Regions from separate parts of the Rothia sp. HMSC058E10 genome, predicted to be linked through region 3. Evidence: predicted binding sites of a transcription regulator. Region 3 holds the regulator's gene; each other region holds the start of a gene.

Region 1 (4,532 bases), on a different contig from region 3:
GCATGCCCCGCAGGCGGTTTTTTCGATTCCCGCGCTGACCTTCCTGCTGCCGGGCCTGTCGTTCTTCCGCGGCATGTACCTGCTGACGGTTGAGACGAATGTGGTTTGGGGCATCCAGAGCATGATTTCGGCGGTTTCGATTGTGATTGCGATGGCGGCGGGCGTAACGCTGGGCAACTACCTGATGCAGTATCTGCTGCAGCGTTTCGCGGTTCCGCGCAATGTGCCCGCGGAGGCCGCCGAGTAGCGCATCCGTGGTTCTTACATTCCCCTGATGCGGGATGCTACAAAGGCTCTTTATTCCACATTGGAATAAAGAGCCTTTGTATGTAGGTATGAGTGGGCGGATGCGCGTTACTTGACCGTCCAGTCCACCGGCTCCGCACCCTGCTCTACCAGCAGCGTATTCACCCGCGAGAACGGGCGTGAACCGAAGAACCCGCGATGCGCCGATAGCGGCGACGGATGCGCAGACTCCACACACGGGTACGGTTCCAGCATCGGGGCGGTGCGCCGCGCATCCGCACCCCACAGCAGCCCGACCAGGGGCTTATTGCGTGCTGCCAGCGCCCGAATAGCGCACTCAGTCACCTCTTCCCACCCCTTATTGCGATGCGACCCCGGCGCCCCTTCACGCACGCTGAGCACACGGTTCATAAGCATAATGCCCTCATCGGACCACGAGCTCAGATCGCCGTGCTGTGCGGGCTCAATCCCCAAATCGTCGGAAAGTTCCCGGTAAATATTGATGAGCGATTTCGGCAGGGGCATATCCCGCTGCACCGAGAACGAAAGCCCCATTGCGTTTCCGGGGGTGGGGTAGGGGTCTTGCCCCACGATCAGCACCTTGACCTCGTTCATGGGGCGTGAGAATGCGCGGAAAATATTCTGACCTGTGGGAAAAGTTCGGTGTCCCGCCGCGTGTTCGGTGCGTAAAAACTCGCCCATGGCGTGGATTTTATCTTCGACGGGCGCGAGGGCCTGCGCCCAGTCTTCGCTCATAATGTCGGTCAGCGGCGGGTTCGTCATGAAAATACTCCCTGAGAAAATTTGACTCTAATAACACGGTGACTTCAACCAACATACTCTAAAGTGTTCATGTAGACCACCTATGTTCGTCAGGAATCCAGATGCCGATACCTTCTTCGGAAACCCCCGAACCTTCGCCTGCTAACGGCTCCGAAGCCGCCGAACCCGCAGCGGCAGTCCCCGCCGATAGCCCCGGACCCAACCCTACAACACAGCCTGCGTCTTCTGCCCCCGACGCTCCCGAAACCCGCGAAACCGGCGGAAAAACCGAGAACACACGCAAATCCGCCCTCACCGATTTAGAGCGTGCCATGATAGCCCTGGAAAAACGGTACTGGAAGTATCAGGGCACCAAAGAGAAAGCGATTACCGCGCTCGGGCTCACCCCGATCGCCTACTACCAGAAGCTCAATACGATGATCGATAGCCAGCGCGTGATCGCCGCCGAACCTATCCTGATGCACCGCCTGCGCGAGGTTCGCGACCGCAGCTAAAGGCAGCCGCACTGATGTGTGCATGAGCGCACGCCGTTCCGAACAGGACGGATAAAGCCCCATACGGTACCCTGTAAGAGAGAGCTTTGGCAGGGCTCCACCGCGCAGAGCGGTACATCTATTACTCAACCTAGGGAAGTCATGAGCCAATACCCGCACGATGAATTCGACGACATCGACGAGAATACCGCCCGCCGTGGAACATACCGCGGTGTTATTGACGACCCTTCCAAGAGCCCCAAAGGCATTATTCCCGTTGTCGTCGCCGGTATTTTAGCGCTCGTGCTCGGCGGCGCCATGTACATTAACCACCCGCGCAGCAGCTCGCCCGAGGCCGCCGCGCGCGCCAAGAGCTACAGTGCCCCCGCCTCGCCTTCGGAATCATCGTCGCCCTCTGCCTCGGCATCCGAGCAGGCTAAGGATGCGAACGTGGCGGTCTATAACGCATCCGCGCCCGGCGGGTCTGCGGCCAAGGCAAGCGCCGCGCTTGAAGGTTACACGATTACCGAAACCGCGAACTGGTCGGGCACCCCGCCGCAGTCCAGCACGGTCTACTACAAGGACGAGGCCAAGAAGTCGCAGGCCGAAGCTATTGCGAAAACCCTGAATATCACGACGGTTCAGGAGAGCTCAGACACCTTGATTCTGGGCGAGAACGATATTGTGGTGGTGCTCGCCACCGACTACAGCTAAACGGCATCAATCGGCTTGAGACCGCGATTTGCGGTACCGTTTATCATCCCCGCTAGTTTCGGGAACGTTCTATGAGCCCTATGCGTTCGCATATAACATCGCTCGGCTATCGAAACTGGTGCTTTGGCTCCATGCATTCGCACGCGAAGCCGTACCCGTTCACCCCATTGCGGCTTTCCGTGCGCCTTAAGAATGCGCTGAGGGCGATTAAGCTAAATTCGGTGCTCAAAATGTTTGCCCTCGGGCGCACCAAGTGCCAAAATTGTTTTTAGCACTCGGCGCCTTCAGGTGCTAAAACCGGTATCAAAATCTGCTTCGGCAGACCGGAAAACCTGAGCGCTCCATTCGAAACGTCCAGGAGGGATATCGCCACATGGCAAAACTTATTGCTTTTGATGAAGAAGCTCGTCGCGGTCTAGAGCGCGGACTGAACACTCTAGCCGATGCCGTTAAGGTAACTCTTGGCCCCCGTGGCCGCAACGTCGTGCTTGAGAAGTCGTGGGGCGCACCCACGATCACCAATGACGGTGTTTCCATCGCCAAAGAGATCGAGCTTGAAGACCCCTATGAAAAGATTGGCGCCGAACTCGTCAAAGAGGTAGCCAAGAAGACCGACGATATCGCAGGTGACGGTACCACCACCGCAACCGTGCTGGCTCAGGCGCTCGTGCGTGAGGGCCTGCGCAACGTGGCTGCCGGTGCTGACCCGCTGAGCCTCAAGCGCGGTATTGAGAAGGCTGTTGAGGAGGTCACCAAGACCCTGCTCGACTCCGCGAAAGAGGTTGAGACTGAGGAAGAGATCGCGGCAACCGCATCCATCTCTGCGGGCGATCAGGAGATCGGTAAGCTGATCGCTCAGGCTATGGAGAAGGTCGGCAAGGAAGGCGTGATTACCGTTGAGGAATCCAACACCTTCGGCCTGCACCTGGAACTCACCGAGGGTATGCGCTTCGATAAGGGCTTCCTCTCCGGCTACTTCGTGACCGACCCCGAGCGTCAGGAAGCCGTGCTGGAAGACCCCTACATCCTGGTGGTCAACCAGAAGATCTCGAACGTGAAGGATCTGGTTCCCGTTCTTGAGAAGGTCATGCAGTCCGGCAAGCCGCTGCTGATTATTGCCGAGGATGTTGAGGGCGAGGCTCTGGCGCTGCTCGTGCTGAACAAGATGCGCGGCTCCATCAAGTCCGTTGCCGTGAAGGCACCCGGTTTCGGTGACCGTCGCAAGGCTATGATGGCTGATATTGCGATCCTCACCGGCGGTCAGGTTATTACTGAAGAGGTTGGCCTGTCTCTGGATACCGCAACCCTTGAGATGCTGGGTAAGGCACGCAAGGTTGTTGTCACCAAGGACGAGACCACCATCATTGAGGGCGCTGGCGACGCCGCCGCACTTGATGGCCGCGTGGCACAGATTCGCGCTGAGATCGCAAACTCCGATTCCGACTACGACCGCGAGAAGCTGCAGGAGCGCCTGGCAAAGCTCGCCGGTGGTGTGGCTGTGCTCAAGGCTGGCGCGGCAACCGAGGTTGAGCTGAAGGAACGCAAGCACCGCATTGAGGATGCTGTGCGCAACGCAAAGGCAGCCGTTGAAGAGGGTATCGTCCCCGGCGGTGGCGTGGCACTGATTCAGGCGGGCGCGAAGGTCTTCGACAAGCTCGACCTGAAGGGTGACGAGGCAACCGGCGCAAACATCGTGCGCGTGGCTATCGATGCGCCGCTGAAGCAGATCGCAACGAACGCTGGCCTTGAGCCCGGCGTGGTGGTCGATAAGGTTCGTTCCCTGCCCGAGGGTACCGGCCTGAACGCTGCAACTGGCGAGTACGAAGACCTCATGGCTGCGGGTATTAACGACCCCGTGAAGGTGACCCGTTCCGCTCTGCAGAACGCCGCATCGATCGCCGGTCTGTTCCTGACCACCGAGGCTGTGGTGGCAAACAAGCCTGAGCCCGCATCTGCTGCGGCACCGGCTGCTGACCCGATGGGCGGCATGATGTAACGTTTCCCGACTGAGGGAGTATGGTGAAGCTCTCCGGGGCGGGTTCCTGACCGGCACAATGCCGGGTACGGGATTCGCCCCGGAGAGCTTTTGCCTATGCTTTTCAGAGTCGCGAGCAGGTGGTTTTTGGCTCGAGCAGGTAGGAAAATCTTACCTTTTCGGCACAATACTACCTGCTCGCGACGTGCGCCGTGATTCGTTCGGGATGGGAGAGCCGCACGGTATGCTGGATTTATGATGCCTAACACCACCTCCAAATCTTCCGAAAACAACGCCCCCGATACCCCCGCCCGTTCCGGCCAAAACACAAAGAGCATCGG
Region 2 (4,532 bases), on a different contig from region 3:
CGGCATCGGGGTCATAACATCGCGCACGAGAGTGCTTTCGTAGTCCGAGCGCGAGAGGTAGCGAATATCGCGGTTGGTAATAATACCTTCAAGTTTGCCGTCTTCGGTGACCACCGGCAGACCCGAAACCTTGTAGTAGCCGCACAGATTATCGTATTCGCTGATAGTCGCACCAGCCCCGATAGTGACGGGATTGATAATCATACCCGATTCGGAGCGTTTCACGCGATCAACATGCGCCGCCTGGTCCTCGATCGAAAGGTTGCGGTGAATCACACCCATACCGCCTAGACGCGCCATTGCGATCGCCATTTGAGAGTCGGTGACGGTATCCATCGCCGCGGAGATAATGGGGGTGCCCAGGGTAATACGCTTGGAAAGTCGAGTGCTGGTATCGGCATCGGAGGGAATAACATCGGTGTTGCCGGGTAGAAGCAACACGTCATCATAGGTCAGACCGGTGAAACCGAAGGGATCGTCGGTCAGGGCGGTGGGGACAGTCATGTTTAGCCTTTCAAATGCTGTACCGGATGTATAGATGTTGTGTAGCGAGTGGTGCCACCGGGTGTAAAACGTCGTATCTCTATGGTAAACGCTTACGTCTGCTTCGGGGTACACGGAGTGGTTTGGATGCGCGCCTTTCCTGTAAGCAGTATCCGGTTCAAGGCTGCGCTTGCGGTTATTTCAGGCCAGTCTGCGTCAAGCACCTATAGATAGTTGTTGCCCGGTTCAACGAGATTTTCTCTCCTCGAACCGGGCAACCCATCAATTATTCGTCTTCGTCCTCTTCTTCGGGCTTGGTGACCACCAGAGTCTCGGTCGTGAGCACCAAAGCCGCGATAGATGATGCATTCTGCAGCGCAGAGCGGGTGACCTTCACGGGGTCAATTACGCCCGCCTCAAACAGATCAACATACTCACCGGTTTTGGCGTTGTAACCGTGGCCAACAGGCTGTTCGGCAACCTTTGCCGCCACCACATAGCCGTCGTCGCCAGCGTTTTCGGCAATCCAGCGCAGCGGCTGTACCAGGGCGCGGCGTACAATCTGCACACCTACGTTTGCGTCGTGGCTATCGAGTTCAAAACCGTCGAGCGCCTTGCTGGCGTGGATCAGTGCCGAACCGCCACCGGATACGATGCCTTCTTCAAGAGCCGCGCGGGTAGAAGACACAGCGTCTTCGATGCGGTGCTTACGTTCCTTAGCCTCAACCTCGGTTGCCGCACCCACCTTGATCACGCCCACGCCACCGGCGAGCTTCGCCAGGCGTTCCTTGAGCTTTTCGCGATCCCACTCGGAATCGACGGCCTCGATCTCTCGGCGCAGCTGCTGCACACGGTCTTCAACCGCTTCCTTGCTGCCACCGCCGTCCACAATCGTGGTGGTGTTCTTGGTGACGGTCACGCGGCGCGCCGAACCGGTTTCTTCGAGCGTTGCCTGGGCCAGGTCGATACCCAGTTCGGGGGTAATCACGATGCTGCCGGTCAGAATGGCGAGATCCTGCATAATAGCCTTGCGGCGATCGCCGAACCCGGGAGCCTTAAGCGCCACAACGTCGAGAGTTCCGCGGAGCTTATTCACCACGAGGGTGGACAGTGCTTCACCATCAACGTCTTCGGCGATAATGGTCAGCGGTTTTTTCGCCTGTACGACCTTCTCCAGCAGAGGCATAATCTCGGCAACAGTGGAGATCTTACCCTGGTAGAGCAGAATGAGGCTATCTTCAAGAACCGCTTCGCCACGCTCGGCATCGGTCACGAACGAAGGCGAAAGGTAGCCCTTGTCGAACTGCATACCCTCGGTAATGTCAAGCTCAATCTCAGTGGAGGAGCCGTCCTCGATAGTAATGACGCCGTCCTGACCGACCTTCTCAAAAGCAGATGCCAAAAGCTCGCCGATCTGGTCGGACTGAGCCGAAATAGCGGCAACATGCGCAACTTCCGGACCCTGTACCTCGCGGGCATCGTGAAGCAGACGCTCGGAGACCTTCTCAACGGCGGCCTCAATGCCACGTTTCACCTCCGCAGGTGCCGCACCGCTTGTTACGTTGCGCAGCCCCTCATTCACGAGTGCCTGCGCCAGCACGGTTGCGGTAGTCGTACCGTCACCAGCAACGTCGTTAGTCTTGGTGGCTACCTCTTTAGCGAGCTGCGCGCCCAAGTTTTCATAGGGGTCTTCAAGCTCAACTTCGCGGGCGATCGAGACACCATCATTCGTGATAACCGGTGCACCCCACTGTTTATCGAGCACAACATTGCGCCCGCGTGGGCCGAGGGTAACCTTGACCGCATCGGCGAGTTTATCGACGCCAGCCTGCAGGGACTTACGGGCGGCATCGTTGAATTCAAGCTGTTTAGCCATGAATATTCGCTACTCCTTGAGGGTTGTGAGCGTTCGATATCGTAGAAGGCGCACGTGCGCCAAATCCAGGTCAGGTATAGCGGATGCGCCGCGCGAGAAACCGGCGGCGCATCCTGCATATATGCGAAATTAGTCGACGATCGCCAGAACGTCACGAGCGGAGAGAATCAGGTATTCCTCGCCCTGGTACTTGACCTCGGTGCCGCCGTAGCGGGAGAACACAACTACGTCGCCTTCGGCGATATCGACGGGAACGCGGTTGCCTTTATCGTCCACGCGGCCGGGGCCCACGGCTACTACGCGAGCCTCCTGCGGCTTCTCCTTTGCAGTTTCGGGAATAACCAGACCGGATGCGGTGGTCTGCTCAGCCTGCTCTAGTTTGACAACTACTCGGTCTTCGAGGGGCTTAATAGCCATAGGTATGCTCCTTGTTAGTCAGTTTTTAAGAATTTGTGAAGCGGTTTAGCCCTAGCGCCTAGGCGTTTAGCACTGCACCGCTTCGAGTGCTAAATTCAACTTTAGAATCCCAGCGGCACCCGGTCAAGAATGCGCGCCGTTTCGAGGGCGGCGTTTCGCGCACAGGATAATACGCGAGCGCCCCGTGAACCTGCCGCAGTCTCCAAGCCTTCTGCATATGCTCATGCCACTACACTTAAGCCTATGGTTGATTTTGTGCCCCCGCCGCCGTTTGCCTTACCGCCCGAGCTGGCTTTTACCCGGCAGGCGTTAGATGCCGCGGATGCGCTTTTCCCCTATAGTCAAGAGCACTCGCTCGAACAGGTTACGCGGCTGCGGGCGCAGGGGTTCACGCCCGATGAGACCGCCAATATTCTCAGCCTTGTTAAGGCGCGCACTCGGGCGCTGTCAAAGTTCGGCGATAGGGCGCGCACTATGTTTTTGACCGAGCACGGCGCGCAGCAGGCGACTCGACCGGTTGTTGCTGCCGAGCATGCGGCCGTGTTTGCCCGTGCCGGGGTTCGTTCGGTTGCCGATTTGGGATGTGGTATCGGCGCGGATTCGTTGGAGTTCGCGCGCGCATCCTTAGAGACTGTTTCTGTGGAGCTTGACCCGTTGACGGCATCTTTTGCTGCCGCAAATCTGGCGGATTTTTCGGGTTCGCGGGTTGTGGTCGGTGATGTGACGAACTTTGATCCGGAGAGTTTTCGTGATAGCACCGGCGAGGCGGTGCAGGGCATATGGCTTGATCCGGCCAGACGTGATCTGACCGGAGTTATAAAATCCCGTACAGAACGTATTTTTGATCCAGAAGCCTATTCTCCACCGCTTTCGTTCGTAGTGGATCTGGCCAGAACTGGCATGCCGATGGGTGTCAAACTTGGTCCGGGGATGCCGCATGAGGCTATTGCGCGCCCTGAGGATATTCGTAGTGAGGCGAACCCGCATCCGCGTGTCACGGCGCAGTGGGTTGAGCATGAGGGTTCTCTCGTGGAGTTGGTGCTTTGGTTTAATGCTTTGGCTCAGGAGGGCGTTGCACGCACGGTCACGGTGCTGCGGCAGGAGGCGACGGGACAGGCTGAAGACAAGGGCCTGCGCATTCACAAAACCACGCTGAGTAGTCCCTATCCCGCGGAACAAGTAACCCCTGTTGATGAAAAGCAAACCCGGCTCCCCTCCCCCGGTGAGTACCTCTATGAGCCTTCCGGCGCGGTAGTGCGGGCGCATCTGGTGCAGGAGTTAGCCCAAGAGCTTGGGGCGAACCTGATTGATCCGCACCTGGCGTACCTCACGGCGGTAGAAGCTGTTCAGAGTCCGCTGGCACAGTGTTATGAGGTTCTTGAGGAAATCCCGGTGCATGAGAAACAGCTCAAAAAGTGGGTGCGCGAGCGCGGTTTTACGGCTTTGACGATCAAGAAACGCGGCGTTGATCTGGTGCCCGAGAAAATGCGTGCGACCCTGCTGGCAGGCGGTGCGGGCAAGAAATCAGGTAAGAAGGCCGCGAAGAATCAGGGCTATAACCCGGCGACTTTAGTGTTTACGCGAGTGGGGTCTGGGCAGCAGGCACGGCGCATCGGGTGGCATGTGCGGCCTGTAGATTTTTCTGATTCAGCGCACGTCTCTAGCTCGGACACTAAGATTTCTGTGGTCTAGCGGGTTTATGTGGGTGGCGCATCTGCAAAATTGTAATGCCGGTGTGTGACGTTTTATGTCAGAT
Region 3 (4,532 bases):
CGTCTTGAGGGCCAAGAACCGCTATCATCTCTGCGGCGCTTTTGAAAGATACGGTACGTGCCGTTGAGAGGGGTCGTGAGGTAGTCGTCAAAAGTAAGCTCCTTGGCTTGTTGGTTCTTAAATAAGTGTAACGTTACTTACCAGCGTCCCAACACTATGTTGATAGTGCACAGTGCTGCGGCACCAGCAGTGGAGGCTCGCAGAATTTCAGTTCCTAACAGTGCCTTGTACGCACCCGCCCGCGTGAAAAGTTCGATTTCCCGTTCGGTGATGCCTCCTTCAGGTCCTACAAGAATATAAATTCTGGTGGGATTATCAGGGCTGTACCCAATCTTTCGCAGATATTCGCTTAAGGGTTCAGTGGCCTGTTCATGCAGAATATAGACATACGCTCCCTGATCCGTGAGCTCGCGTATGTGTTCTGCGAGTTCCTGCGAAGAATACAGCTCTTCCACGGTAGGAATGAGCGCTCGACGCGATTGCTTAGCGGCGGCAGAGACAGTATTTTGCCACTTTTGGTGAGCTTTAGTAGCGCGTTCCCCTTTCCACCGCACGATAGAGCGATCGGCACTCCACGGGATAACGCTCCGAATTCCAAGTTCGGTGCCGGTCTCAATTGCCAATATGTCTCGGTTATCTTTGGCGAGTGCCTGCACAAGGGAAACTGAGAGGCTGTTATCATCCTTATCTAGGTTTTGGACTGTAACTTCAAGTCCTTTAGAGGAAATCGCTGAAACAATACCATGGATACGATGCCCTTGGCCGTCTGCAAGGTCAAGGTTCTCCCCTATAGCTAAGCGTTTCACCTTGGCGTGATGCGCTTCCGGACCAGTTAGAGTAAATGTACTCCCTGCCGTGCAGCTGGCTAGCTCTTTGGCGGTAATGTAGAAAATGGGGGCGCTCATAAGATCCTTGATAAAGCTGTATCCGAAGTGTTTCATCTTACCGTACTAGGATTTTCAGAACACTTCGGATACAAAGAATGTTGTCTATTTAAATTGGTCTTTGAGTCGCGAAAAAAGACCATGTTTTTGTTTGACGTGGGTGCCTTCGTGCAAGTCTTCTCCACGAAGTTCAGCGAATTTTTGGAGCAACTCACGTTGTTCGGAGTTTACATTGGTCGGTGTTGTGACCTGAATACGTACCTGTAGGTCTCCGCGTTTATCGGAGTGAAGGCGGGTAACACCTAAGCCGTTCAAAGTTACGATGTCGCCGCTTTGTGCGCCTTCAGGGATGGTGATCTCTTGAACCCCATCGAAGGTTTCTAAGGGTACGGTGGTTCCTAAAACGGCTGCGACCATAGGAATATTCACCGTTGTGGTGAGATTATCACCATCGCGAACAAAGTATTTATCGCGCTTAACGTTGAGATCAATATAAAGATCGCCATTGGGACCACCATTGAGTCCAGCTTCGCCTTTACCTCGCAGACGTATGCGGGCTCCGTCATTAACACCGGCGGGAACGGTGAAGGTCAGCGGGAGTTTTTCGCCCACACGGCCCTGTCCGTGGCATTCTGGGCAGCGGTGTTTGATGACGGTGCCATATCCCTGACAGCTGGGGCACTCTACCTGCTGCATGACGGTTCCTAGGATGGATTGAACACGGCGCTGCATGAATCCCTGGCCATGACAGGTCTCACAGGTTTCGGGGTGGGTTCCGGGAGCGGTTCCTTCACCTTCACAGGATTTACAAGTGACGGCCGTGTTAAGCTCTACAGTCTTTTCGACGCCAAAAACTGCGTCTTTAAGGGATATCGAGACGTTGATAAGTGCGTCTTGTCCCTGGCGTACGCGGGATGCGGGACCGCTTTGTCCACCGCCTCCGGTAAACATATCGAAAAGGTCTTGGAACCCGAAACTTCCTGAGCCAAAGCCGCCGAACCCTCCTGCGCCTCCAGGGAATCCTGCACGACCCTGTTCATCGCCGGTAGCGTCGTAATTACGGCGTTTCTCGTTATCTGAGAGTACTTCGTAGGCGAGGGTTACACGTTTGAATTCCTCAGCTGCCTCTTCGGATGGGTTAACGTCGGGGTGCAGTTGACGCGCCTTTTTACGGTACGCTTTTTTGATCTCTTCGGGGCTTGCATCCTTCGAGACTCCAAGAGTTGAGTAGTGATCGCTCACGTGTTTCTTCTATCCTTTTCGTACCGGAGTGCTCCGGATATGGTGTCAATATAAAATCGGTAAGTTTACGGGGTTCTGAGGAATTACTCGCACGATGTCATGATGCTCGTGTGCCTAAGACATGACCTAGATAGCGAGCTACCGCGTTCACCGCCGCAATGTTACCACGGTAATCCATGCGGACTGGACCCACCACGCCAAGTTTTGCCGTATGCTTCCCCAAGGCGCCTTCATTATCTGGTAAATGTTGTTTGCCGTATGAAACTACAACGGGTGAATCGTATTCACCAGTGACAATAGAAGCTCCTTGAAGCGCTTGCTCCGTATTCTCGTGACCGATCCTTACACTGTACCCGGCTTCTTGAACCGATGCGTGAGACAGCACGCGAAGCAGCGTAACTTGTTCTTCGAGCGCATCCAAAATGGGAGCTATGCTCGCCGAGAAGTCGTCGTGACTTCGTGCTAGGTTTGAGGTGCCAGAGATCGCGAAGCGAATATCTCGTTCAAAATAAGGCTGTGCTCGCAGATGATCCACGATAGCTTCGGTGAGCTCCGGAGAACGGCCTCGCAACGCTGGATGATGCGCTTCTGGCAGCAATGCACTTATGTTTTCGAAAGGTAAACCCTGAAGCATTTTGAGCAGGTTCTCTTTAATCGCTGCAAGAGCTGACACAGTTTCATCATGCGATAAGGCTGTAGTCTCTGGCAGTATCACAGTGACCCGGTGGATTGTGCCAAGATCACTGATAAGCAATGCTAAGAGCGTGCGTGAATCTAGGGGTACGAACTCAAGATGCAAGAGAGTTCCAGCGTTACGTGTTGGGTACTGGATAAGCGCCACCTGATGCGTGAGATGGGCAAGTGTTCGGGTGGCGGCTTCAATCATGTCTTCTACGCTGTGTGCGCTTTCAAGAATTTGCCGTAACGCCGAAACTTGGGTTGCAGAGAGAGCACGCGGCGCGGCTAGAGCATCGACGAAGAACCTGTATCCCTGTTCTGTAGGAATACGCCCAGCGCTGGCGTGCGGTGCGCTCAAAAGTCCCTGTTCTTCTAAAGCTGCCATATCATTGCGTATCGTGGCACTGGATACTTGAAGATGGTGGCGCTGTGCCAGCGTCTTTGAACCTATGGGTTCGCCTGTGCGCACGTAGTCTTCAACGATTGCCTGCAATATGCGCATACGGCGTTCGTGTGACATGGTACTCCTTGCGACCCTATCGGTGGTTAATAATCTGGAAAAGCATAATCTGGCACTCTTATTGAGAGAGTGCTAAAAACTACTTTTATCATAGCCGGGTAACCCCTAGCGGTACTAGTCTTTCGCCAGAAGCGAGTTATCAATACTTTAGAATTGGATGGGTTCTGCCAAAAGCTAACCTGCGGAAACCAGGCAATATCCGTGGTGCCGTTGTACGAAGGATGCAAGATATGAGTGAACGATACGCTTGGGGTGCACAAGATCTATCACGTGCCTCAATAAATAACAGGCATGCTCCTCCTCGTCGGGTCGAGCTAAAACGCGGGATGGTCCTTGAGGATCTTAACGGGTGGGTTGGCGAAGTAGTGCGTGCCGAACGTATCGGTGGAGAAATATTTTTCGGGCTTGAAGACGCTCACGGACGGGTCAAAAATTTTCCTTTAGGAATCGGGTACTTTCTTGAGGGCGAACCGGTTGAGATTGTTGCCCCAACACCACGAAAGACCTCAGGGCGCAAAATTTCTCGTTCTGGTTCGGTAGCAGTTGAAAACGCTCCAGCACGGGTGGCGCGCGCATCTAGAATCTGGGTTGAGGGGCTTCATGATGCGGAACTCGTCGAGAAAGTGTGGGGCCATGATCTGCGGGTTGAAGGTATTGTGGTCGAGCCCCTTCATGGTGTTGATGATTTAGCAACTGCCGTTAAAGAGTTCTCCCCCGGTCCAGAGCGACGACTTGGAATTCTTGTGGATCATCTTCTGAAAGGCACCAAGGAAGAACGTGTTGTGGCGGAGGCTTTAGCTGTTCCCGGCGCTGCTGGAAATATTAAGATTGTGGGGCACCCTTTCATTGATATTTGGCAGGCCGTCAAGCCGCAGGTTCTCGGAATTCCAGCATGGCCGCAGGTGCCTCGAGGTGAGGACTGGAAGAAAGGAATTCTACGTCGGTTGGGACAGCCACATCAAAACCAGGAAGACGTGGCAAACGCCTGGAAACGTATTCTTTCCCGAGTTGACTCTTATTCCGATCTTGATCCTACGCTGCTAGGACCTGTTGAGTCGCTCATTGATTTTCTGACTGAATAAGGTAATGTGAGTAGCTCAGGTTGTCTATGCCGCGCCTCTGGCGAGGCGTTCGGTAAAACACGTTACAATAAATAAGGATTTTAGGTTGTACAGGTGCACCAACTGAGGCATGTGTACGGCAGAGCA

The links. The regulator HrcA, encoded in region 3, represses chaperone genes, less so after heat shock. The targets are predictions, from matches to a motif close to TTNGCACTCGNNNNNNNCGAGTGCNAA.
Region 1: groL (chaperonin GroEL) is a predicted target of HrcA. The motif match lies at 2,485-2,511, and genes of this name have one in related genera.
Region 2: groES (co-chaperone GroES) is a predicted target of HrcA. The motif match lies at 2,843-2,869, and genes of this name have one in related genera.

The regions. Positions count from the first base shown of each region.
Region 1 covers NZ_KV797627.1:96,784-101,315, forward strand. The annotation lists gene HMPREF2609_RS05140 (threonine/serine exporter family protein) at 1-247, shown strand, start outside; gene HMPREF2609_RS05145 (uracil-DNA glycosylase) at 355-1,029, opposite strand; gene HMPREF2609_RS05150 (DUF3263 domain-containing protein) at 1,131-1,523, shown strand; gene HMPREF2609_RS05155 (LytR C-terminal domain-containing protein) at 1,665-2,216, shown strand; gene groL (chaperonin GroEL) at 2,590-4,212, shown strand; gene HMPREF2609_RS10910 (hypothetical protein) at 4,447-4,532, shown strand, end outside.
Region 2 covers NZ_KV797609.1:118,609-123,140, reverse strand. The annotation lists gene guaB (IMP dehydrogenase) at 1-504, opposite strand, end outside; gene groL (chaperonin GroEL) at 770-2,359, opposite strand; gene groES (co-chaperone GroES) at 2,489-2,776, opposite strand; gene HMPREF2609_RS00995 (class I SAM-dependent methyltransferase) at 3,020-4,468, shown strand.
Region 3 covers NZ_KV797619.1:118,026-122,557, reverse strand. The annotation lists gene HMPREF2609_RS03485 (PhoH family protein) at 1-91, opposite strand, end outside; gene HMPREF2609_RS03480 (16S rRNA (uracil(1498)-N(3))-methyltransferase) at 138-905, opposite strand; gene dnaJ (molecular chaperone DnaJ) at 990-2,126, opposite strand; gene hrcA (heat-inducible transcriptional repressor HrcA) at 2,224-3,324, opposite strand; gene HMPREF2609_RS03465 (DUF3097 family protein) at 3,555-4,406, shown strand.